4 regions of the Massilia sp. 2TAF26 genome follow, and region 1 is predicted to be linked to each of the others. Evidence: predicted binding sites of a transcription regulator. Region 1 holds the regulator's gene; each other region holds the start of a gene.

What was found. Region 1 encodes FNR, which switches genes on or off when oxygen is low (the NO sensors DNR and NnrR bind a similar motif). Its sites were predicted from a motif close to TTGATNNNNATCAA; they were not measured.
Region 2: a site for FNR is predicted at 1,230-1,243, ahead of AB4Z32_RS22815 (CehA/McbA family metallohydrolase). Genes of this name have one in related genera too.
Region 3: a site for FNR is predicted at 1,011-1,024, ahead of AB4Z32_RS25520 (hemerythrin domain-containing protein). Genes of this name have one in related genera too.
Region 4: a site for FNR is predicted at 1,410-1,423, ahead of AB4Z32_RS24805 (cytochrome C). Genes of this name have one in related genera too.

The regions. Positions count from the first base shown of each region.
Region 1 covers NZ_JBFRFV010000002.1:110,056-112,256, reverse strand. Annotated here, with positions in the region: gene AB4Z32_RS02610 (cytochrome ubiquinol oxidase subunit I) at 1-700, opposite strand, end outside; gene fnr (fumarate/nitrate reduction transcriptional regulator Fnr) at 899-1,669, shown strand; gene AB4Z32_RS02600 (GNAT family N-acetyltransferase) at 1,879-2,201, shown strand, end outside.
Region 2 covers NZ_JBFRFV010000029.1:27,338-29,538, forward strand. Annotated here, with positions in the region: gene ilvB (biosynthetic-type acetolactate synthase large subunit) at 1-82, shown strand, start outside; partial or broken gene ilvA (threonine ammonia-lyase, biosynthetic) at 79-1,074, shown strand; gene AB4Z32_RS22815 (CehA/McbA family metallohydrolase) at 1,320-2,201, shown strand, end outside.
Region 3 covers NZ_JBFRFV010000041.1:12,967-15,167, forward strand. Annotated here, with positions in the region: gene AB4Z32_RS25515 (winged helix-turn-helix domain-containing protein) at 1-974, shown strand, start outside; gene AB4Z32_RS25520 (hemerythrin domain-containing protein) at 1,200-1,847, shown strand; gene AB4Z32_RS25525 (DUF349 domain-containing protein) at 1,942-2,201, shown strand, end outside.
Region 4 covers NZ_JBFRFV010000037.1:29,121-31,321, forward strand. Annotated here, with positions in the region: gene AB4Z32_RS24805 (cytochrome C) at 1-1,169, opposite strand, end outside; gene AB4Z32_RS24810 (hypothetical protein) at 2,009-2,201, shown strand, end outside.

The DNA.
Region 1 (2,201 bases):
GGATCGGCGCCACGATCAGCACCATCCACATCGCCATCGACAGCATGGTGCGCACCGCCTCGCTCCCCCGTCCCTTGAGCAGATGCCAGGCCGCCGAGCTGCCGACGAACAGCGCGGTCGACAGGAAGGCCGCGATCGACATGTGCACCAGCCGGTAGGGGAAGGAGGGATTGAAGACGATCTTGAACCAGTCGACCGGCACCATGCGGCCGTTGACGATGTCGTAGCCCTGCGGCGTCTGCATCCAGCTGTTCGAGCCGAGGATCCAGGTGGCGGAAATCAAGGTGCCGAGCGCGACCATGCAGGTGGCGAGGAAGTGCAGCCCGGGCCCGACCCGGGTCCAGCCGAACAGCATCACGCCGAGGAAGCCGGCCTCCAGGAAGAAGGCGGTGAGCACCTCGTAGGCCAGCAGCGGCCCGGTGATGGCGCCGGCATATTCGGAAAAATAGCTCCAGTTGGTACCGAACTGGTAGGCCATCACGATGCCGGAGACCACGCCCATGCCGAAGTTGACGGCGAAGATCTTCAGCCAGAAGTGATAGAGATCGACGAAGACCTGGCGCCTGGTCTTCAGCCAGCACAGCTCGAGCACGGCCAGGTAGCTGGCCAGGCCGATGGTGATGGCCGGAAACAGGATGTGGAACGACATCGTGAACGCGAACTGCAGGCGCGCCAGGTCCAATGCCGCCAATCCGAACATGAGTCCCCTCCGCTATTGTCGTGTGTAGAATCTAGCACGTGCTGAGCCGCGCACGATTGGCGCAGTAGCGATGCCTGGCCGCGTTCAAAATGCCACGGAGTATGATCAGGCGTCGAGGCAGCCCCGGCTTTGCGAACGCAAGCTCGGCATGGGGCCGTATAATCCGGGGTATTGACATCCATTCGCATCCTTTATCCGATGATCCAGGCCATCTCTTTCCAGAGCGACGACAAGCCGCTGAACGTTCCCGCGCTCAAGGCCAGCTGCTCGGCCTGCAGCATGCACCAGCTGTGCCTGCCGATGGGCCTGGAAGACGCGGACATCGACCGCCTCGACAAGATCATCGGCCGCCGCCGCCGTCTCGAGCGCGACGAAGCCCTGTACAAGATGGGCGAGCCCTTCCGCAACCTCTACGCGGTGCGCTTCGGCCACTTCAAGACCTACCAGGTGAATGCGGCCGGCGAGGCGCAGATCACCGGTTTCCAGATGGCCGGCGAACTGCTGGGCATGGATGCGATCAGCGCCGACCGCCACCACTGCGACGCCGTCGCGCTGGAAGACAGCGAAGTCTGCGAGATCCCCTTCACCAACCTGGAAGACCTGTTTGGCCAGGTGCCTGCCCTGCTGCGCCACTTCCACCGCATCATGAGCCAGGAAATCACGCGCGAGCAGAACGTCATGCTCCTGCTCGGCAATATGCGCGCCGAGCAGCGCTTCGCCGTCTTCCTGGTGAACCTGTCGGCCCGCTACGCCGCGCGCGGCTATGCGGCCAACAGCTTCCAGCTGCGCATGTCGCGCGAGGACATCGGCAACTACCTGGGGCTGACCATCGAGAGCATCAGCCGCCTGCTGTCGCGCTTCAAGAAGCTTGGCCTGCTGCAGGTCGACAAGCGCGAAGTGACCCTGCTCGAACCGGCGCGGCTGAAGGCGATGGCGGCCGGGACCGAGCAGTGCAGTCCGATGGCGTGATCAACTAGCCTGTTGGATTGCTTCCGGCTTTTGATCGGCCGGTGCGGCTTCCGGCGCGACGACGTTGCCGTCGACGACTTGCACGACCATTTGTTCGCCTTGCGGGCCCAGGGCCAGGCAGTTGTATTTCAGGCACTCCCCTCGACAATAAGATCCAGTGGGTACATGCTGGTCGTCTGACGTAGGCCAAGCACAAAACGGAGGTCGACATGACGACAAGTAACTTAGTTGAAGAACTCTCGGGCGCGCCATCCCGCCATGGGCTTCTTGAGGACATTGGCAGCTTGCGCGAAGGCCGAACCCGGCTCGATCTGGATGGGTTTCGATTCGATCCGATACGCAAGCTTCCACTCTATGTCTTCAATCTCGTCGACGACGACGGAGCTCTTGTCGGCCAGTATCACTTTGCACCGGGCGCGCCGGAAGCGGTGGGAGAGATCGGCAACGCCGGGGGATACGTGGATGAAGCGTACCGGAACAGAGGTCACAGCAAAGACGCCATCAAGGCCTTGGGCGAGCTGGCGTCGCGACA
Region 2 (2,201 bases), on a different contig from region 1:
CTGCTTCCCCATGATTCCGGCTGGCCGCGGACACCACGAAGTCATGCTGTCGAAAGACCGGACCTACGAAAGCGGCCGATGACGGCCGGCTACCTGAAGCGCATCCTGGGCGCGCAAGTGTATGAGGTCGCGGGCGTGACGCCGCTGGACATGCTGCCCTCGCTCTCCCAGCGCCTGGGCAACCGTATCTGCCTCAAGCGCGAAGACATGCAGAGCGTCTTCAGCTTCAAGCTGCGCGGGGCCTACAACAAGATGGCCAGGCTGTCGCCGGCGCAGCGCCGGCGCGGCGTGATCTGCGCATCCGCCGGCAATCATGCCCAGGGTGTGGCGCTGGCGGCGGCCCGGCTGGGTTGCCGGGCGCTGATCGTGATGCCGACCACCACGCCGAGGATCAAGATCGATGCGGTGGCAAGGCGCGGCGGTCCCTGCGTCGACATCGTCCTGCACGGGACCTCCTATACCGATGCCCACGACCACGCGGCCGCGCTTGAAAAAGAGCAGGGGCTCGTCTTCGTCCATCCTTTCGATGATCCGGATGTGATCGCCGGCCAGGGGACAGTCGGCATGGAAATCCTGCACCAGCACCGGGACCCGATCCATGCGATCTTCGTCGCCATCGGCGGCGGCGGGCTGGTCGCCGGCATCGGCGCCTACGTCAAGGCCTGCCGGCCGGACATCAGGATCGTCGGCGTGCAGACCGTCGATTCCGATGCGATGGCGCGCAGCCTGGCGGCGGGCGAGCGCATCGCGCTGCCGGAAGTCGGACTGTTCTCCGACGGGACCGCCGTCCGGCTCGTCGGCGAAGAGACTTTCCGCATCGCCAGGCAGGTCGTGGACGAGATCGTCCTGGTCGGTACCGACGAGGTCTGCGCGGCCATCAAGGAGGTGTTCCAGGAGACGCGCAGCGTGCTCGAGCCGGCGGGCGCCCTGGCGGTGGCCGGGCTGCAGGCCTATGTGGAACGTGCCGCGCTGGCTGGCGCGCCGGTCCGGGACCAGACCCTGGTGGCGGTCGCCGGCGGCGCCAACATCGACTTCGACCGCCTGGGCTACGTGGCCGAGCGCGGATCGAACGGGTGGGCAACAAGCTGCGCCCGATGATGCCGTGGATTGCGAAGAACAAGCTGGTAGATCAGTCGAAGAACCAAGTACGGCCTGTTGGCTGTTGAGCCCTCATTCCCGTTTTCGCGGCAATGACGTGAAAGCATTGCAAACCAGATATTCCAGCTGACTTTATTTTTGTCAATTAGTTAATAACAATTTTATATCGTTATGATCCGAGGATCAAGGTGAAGGAGTGATGCAATTGCAAAAATTGCATCATGATAACCTCATCCCTTATCCCTTCCCTGGCCTGGTCCCGCTGCCTCGTCTTCGCAGCGGCCAGCTTCTTCCACCTTGCGGCCGCTGCCGCTCCGGCGCAGCGCATTGCACCGGCGCCGCACGAGCACCAGGAATTCGAGGCGACCCTGGACGCGCCCTATCGCGGCGAGGCCCGCGGCGCCGAATCACGCACCTTCCGCCTGTCCTTCGATTACCCTGGCCTGCAGGGCCGCCGCAGCGTGCACTGGCGCCTCGAGTTGATGGCGCCGAACGGCCGCGAAGTGGCGCGCTGGCAGGGGCAGGCGAACCTGACCGGGCGGCCGGTCGACGTGCCGGTGCGTTGGCAGGGTAAATTGGCGAAGGGACTGCCTGCGCCCGGCGTGTACCGGGTGCGCCTGCACGCGACGGCCGGGGATGAAGCGGTCGAGCAGTCCTGGGACATCGCCGTCGGCAACCCGCCGGCGCCCGCGCTGCCGGCTTTTTCTCCCATGCCGGGCCGGCGCAAGGTGCTGCAGGCGGCGCCGGCGGCGGGTGCGCTGCCGTTCACGGTCTATTACGGCAACCTGCACAGCCAGACCAGCCACAGCGACGGCGGCGCCGCCCTCGATAACTGCAAGGGTGCCCAGGACCCGCAGACCGCGCCCTTCGGTCCGGATACCGCCTTTCCCTACGCCCGCGAGCATGGCCTGGACATGCTGATGGTCTCCGAGCACAACCACATGTACGACGGCTCGGACGGCACCAAGCTTGATGCCGATCCGGCCGCGGCCAGGGCGCTGTACCAGTCCGGCCTCGGGATGGCGCGCGCGTTCAACGAGCAGCATCCGGACTTCCTGGCCCTGTACGGCATGGAGTGGGGCGTGATCAGCAACGGCGGCCAC
Region 3 (2,201 bases), on a different contig from region 1:
AAGCCTGCTTCGTTCCGATCGAGGATTATGGCCTGTACCGCCACCGGATGCTCGACCCGCATTCGATGGGCTGGAAGTCCGGCGCGTCCTGGATGAAGGGGCATGCCGAGCAGGTCGACAGGGTACTCGAGCACATCCGCCTCAATGGCGCGACGCGGGCGGCCGACTTCGAGCGCACGGACGGCAAGAGCGGCGGCTGGTGGGAGTGGAAGCCCGAGAAGCGATCGCTGGAAGCCCTGTTCACAGCCGGCAAGGTGATGGTGGCGCGGCGCCAGAATTTCCATCGCGTCTACGACCTGGCCGAGCGCGTGCTGCCCGGCTGGGACGACAGCCGCGCGCCCGCCATCGAAGAAGTCAGGCGCGAATTCGTGCTGCGCGCGGTGAAGGCGCTGGGGCTGGCCAGGGCGGCCTGGGTCCCGGATTACCACCGCACCCGCGCGCCGCACGTGGCGCCGCAGGCGCTGGCGGACGAGGGCCTGCTGCTGCGCGCCCGCGTCGATGGCTGGAAGGATCCGGTGTTCGTGCATCCCGACCATGCGGCGCTGCTGGAGGAGGCTGCGGCGGGGCGCCTGAATCCGACCGTGACCACCTTGCTGTCGCCCTTCGACCCCATCGTCTGGGACCGCCGCCGCGCGCTGGAACTGTTCGGCTTCGACTACCGTCTCGAGTGCTACACCCCGGCGGAGAAGCGGCAGTACGGCTATTTCACGCTGCCGGTGCTGCGCCGCGGCCAGCTCATCGGGCGCATCGACGCCAAGGCGCACCGCGCGGCCGGCGTGTTCGAACTGAAATCGGTGGCGCTGGAGCCCGGCGTGCGGCCGAGCGAGCGCCTGCTGCGCGACCTGGCTGCCGCGGTGGCGCGCTGCGCACGCTGGCATGGCTGTCCGGCGGTCGAGGTGGGGCGCAGCGATCCCGACGAGGTGGCGGCGCAGCTGCGCGCGATATTTTTCTTGCCCGAGAGTATCGCTGCCTGAAGTCTTCCTGCCGTGCTGTTCAGAGGCGGGTGCCGTTTGAGCCAGATCAAACCCGCCTCCAAAACCCGTCCGTACACTAGGTGCTCTTTCAGGCCGATGAACAACGATACGGGGACCCCCCTTCCTGCAGGCCTGTTCAAAACATACGCCTCCCATCGAAGCTTCCTGCTCGACCTTGCCGGTCAGGCTGAGCTTTGTGTCGGCGAAAAACTGAGCGGAGACCGAATGCTGACGTCAACTTACACCCTCGTTGCCTTGTCCGTGGAGCAGACCACCGTTCGCTCGGCGCTGCAGTCGCTTGCGCGCGAGCTGCATTCCCTGCCGGACGATGACGGCATCCTCATACCCTCCCAGACGGCCCGGTTGTGCGCCGGGCTGCGCCAGGTGGTGGACGATTGCCACTGGCGCAAGCTGGACAAGTTCCTGGTGCCGGCCCTGCGCCGCGCCACCGAGGCCGCCGACGGCCTGCTGCTCGACCTCGAACAGCTCAGCCAGGCCGCCATCGACTCGCTGGCGGCGGCCGAAGGCTGCGTCGACGCCGGCGCGCGCGGTGTCGACCGCGGCGGCTTTTGCGAAGCCGTCGAGCGCTGCATCGCGGCCCTGCGCTGCCGCCTCGAGCGCGAGGAACACGAACTGTTCCCGCTGGCGCGCAGCCTGGTGCGCGGCGAGGCCTGGTTCGCGATCGCCAACCAGATGCTGGCCCACGACGCCGTCGCCCGCGAGCGTCGCGGGGAGGTCAGGCACGGACGCGGACGCGGACGGCCGGAGGCGGTGGAAGCCCGCCATCCCCTGTACGAGCCGCACGGGCATGGACACGACGGGCCGGGGCCGGAATTCGGGCGGCGCCACGCCATGCTGTCGCTGCTGCACTGAAGCCTGGCCGGGCGGCGGACCGCACGCGCCAGTCCGGTGGCGCGAGGCCATCAGGGTTTTGTTATGATGGCGATTTTGGAAGTGCGATTTCATCATGTTCGAGTTCCTATTCAAGCGGCCGGGCGACAACAAGCCCGGCGACAAGCCGGCTGGACAGGGGGCGCAACCGGAACAGGCGGCCTCCTCGGGGTCGGGCTCCAATGCGGCCCCGCAGCGCGCGCTGCAGGCCGAAAAGCTGAGCCGGATCCAGGGCGACGAGGCCGCCGCGGTGGAATTCATCCTCCAATGCGAATTTTCCGAGCTGCGCCTGGCCGCGGCCGAATTCGTCCATGGCCCCGAGTTGCTGGAGCGCGT
Region 4 (2,201 bases), on a different contig from region 1:
CGAGTGTCGGGATTGCCTGCCGGGTCGGCGTACAGCGTGCTATCGGAAGTTCCGGTCGTGCTGAAATACGATAGGCTTGCTCCGTACTTCGCGCGGTACACATAGCTTCCTTTCAAGCGAAGCTGTTTGAGGCGATTGTGCGAATTTGTTGCGATGCCTGTGACGTCGCCATTGCCGATCGATTCGTTGACGTAACTGAGCTGGGCCGTGATCGTGTGGGGATCAAGGAGATATTGATATTGGGCATCAATTCCCCGGTCGCGATAAGAAATGGTGGGGCCGGACGGGTTTAAGTTATCTGGGTACACGTTCGCATTAAATGCGAACGCCCCTACCATTGTGCTATGAGGTCCCCAGTCGCGACTATAGGCGAGGCGCAAATAGGGACTGGTGCCGCGTAGCTTGACTTGGTCGATGTTCGATATTCCCTGACTCAGGAACGACCAGATCCCGTTTGCTGTTTGGTATGCCGCGAGCTCCGCATACACATTCTGGTTCCAAAAAGCATATGCGCTGATTCCAGCAGTCTGTGCCCCGAGCTGGGCGACGATTGGCGCGGCATCAGGCCCCGTCACTCCAAATTTCGTGGGCACGTATTGTATCCACGCTGGTGCCGTATTCCACGGGTCAGCCACGGTGGGATTGTTGTTCAGTGACAATCCGAAGATTAGATCCCTATTCTGGTCGATGTAGCGGTCGGCATAGCGCAAATCGAAGTTATCCGAAGTGACCTTGTACTTCCAGTGACCAGTATTCGGATCTTGGCTGTCGTAGTTGTTAAGCGTTACCTGGGAAAAAAGTCCAACGTTTTCCGTTACTTTCCCCGCAAAAAACACGCTACCGGTTTGAAAGATTGCCACCGCATCTTTTGCGAACGCAGCATCTGCGGTCGGGTTGCTACTCTTGCTTAAGCTGGCTACACCCATCACCGACACCGGAATCTCGTGCCGGCCAATAGTATACCCAGTCAACTTGAATAGCCGACCGTACGGTGTAAGTTCGGGAAACTGGCCGCCTGCATGGCACGCTACACAATTTTGTCCTGTTTGTCGTGCAAATGCTGGCAGTGCGTTGGAAGGTATATGGGGTAATAGAAAAATAAAAAAAGCAATGATGTTAAAAGATGCTGATCGTAGGGCACCAAAAAACGACAGTCTGAATGGAATCATGATCAGCACCTTATGGTATCACCCCAAGACTTCCACATATAAATGTAGATGGAATTTTCAATGATACTTACCGAATTTAGAGTCACCAATTCTCGCAATTTTCGCCGAATTATGAGAAATGCTACACACTTAAAAAATAAAATCCTCAACTTTTATTGAAAAAACTAAATATTTCTTTTTGTCACGTAAAACCCAGAAGATAAGATATGTGATAGATTAAATAGTCTCAGCGCAGAAAATTTGATGTATATCAAAACTGTAAAATATTATTCGTTTGGATCATTTCGCATTCACCATTTTTGGCCGCTCCACAGAACCTAACAGCAGCGGGTGTCAGCATGGTTCTTTTGAGCCAATAAATTTGTGCAGCTTCGGCAGTGTGAGTCTTGGCTTGGATTTGAAGGCCCTGGGCCGATGCGAATAGGATAGCCCGCGATCATGTTGTAGCGCCAAGGCCGGGTGTGGTTGGATGTCAGCGCCGAGCAGGGGCGCTGACAGTAGTGGTTTCAAGATGAACGAACAGGTCTTTGCCAAGCTCAAAACCCTGCTCAGAAAAGCGGCCAAACGGACTATTGACGAGCTCCGGAAAGCCATCGGTTGCCTACTGAGCCAATTTCTTGCGGACGAGTGCAAGCGATATATTCGCCACTCGGGTTATGGCAGGTCAGCGTGAAAGCGCTCTAGCCATGCGAGCGATTACCTTCTATGCAAATACCTGCTCGATTCGGCTCAGTCTCGCTTTGCTGCGCTCTGGCGTCCACATTCCCGGCGGCCGACTTCAGGTTAAGATCGGGCCACACAAGGGGAAGATGATCGAGCCCGGGCAGGCCAGGTTGTCCATGATCCTGTCCAGGCCGACCATGCTGGGCGCTCCCGAGAAGTTCAGCGGCGGTCCGGCGATTGGCGAAGGGGGCATCTACGAAGGCGGCCATATCGACATCGTTTCGCCGCTACTCGGCGGGGCCGGGGCGCTGGCCTGCGGGATCGATTGCTACTGGACGAGCAAAGATGTGTGGTTCTGGCCGCTGAAGT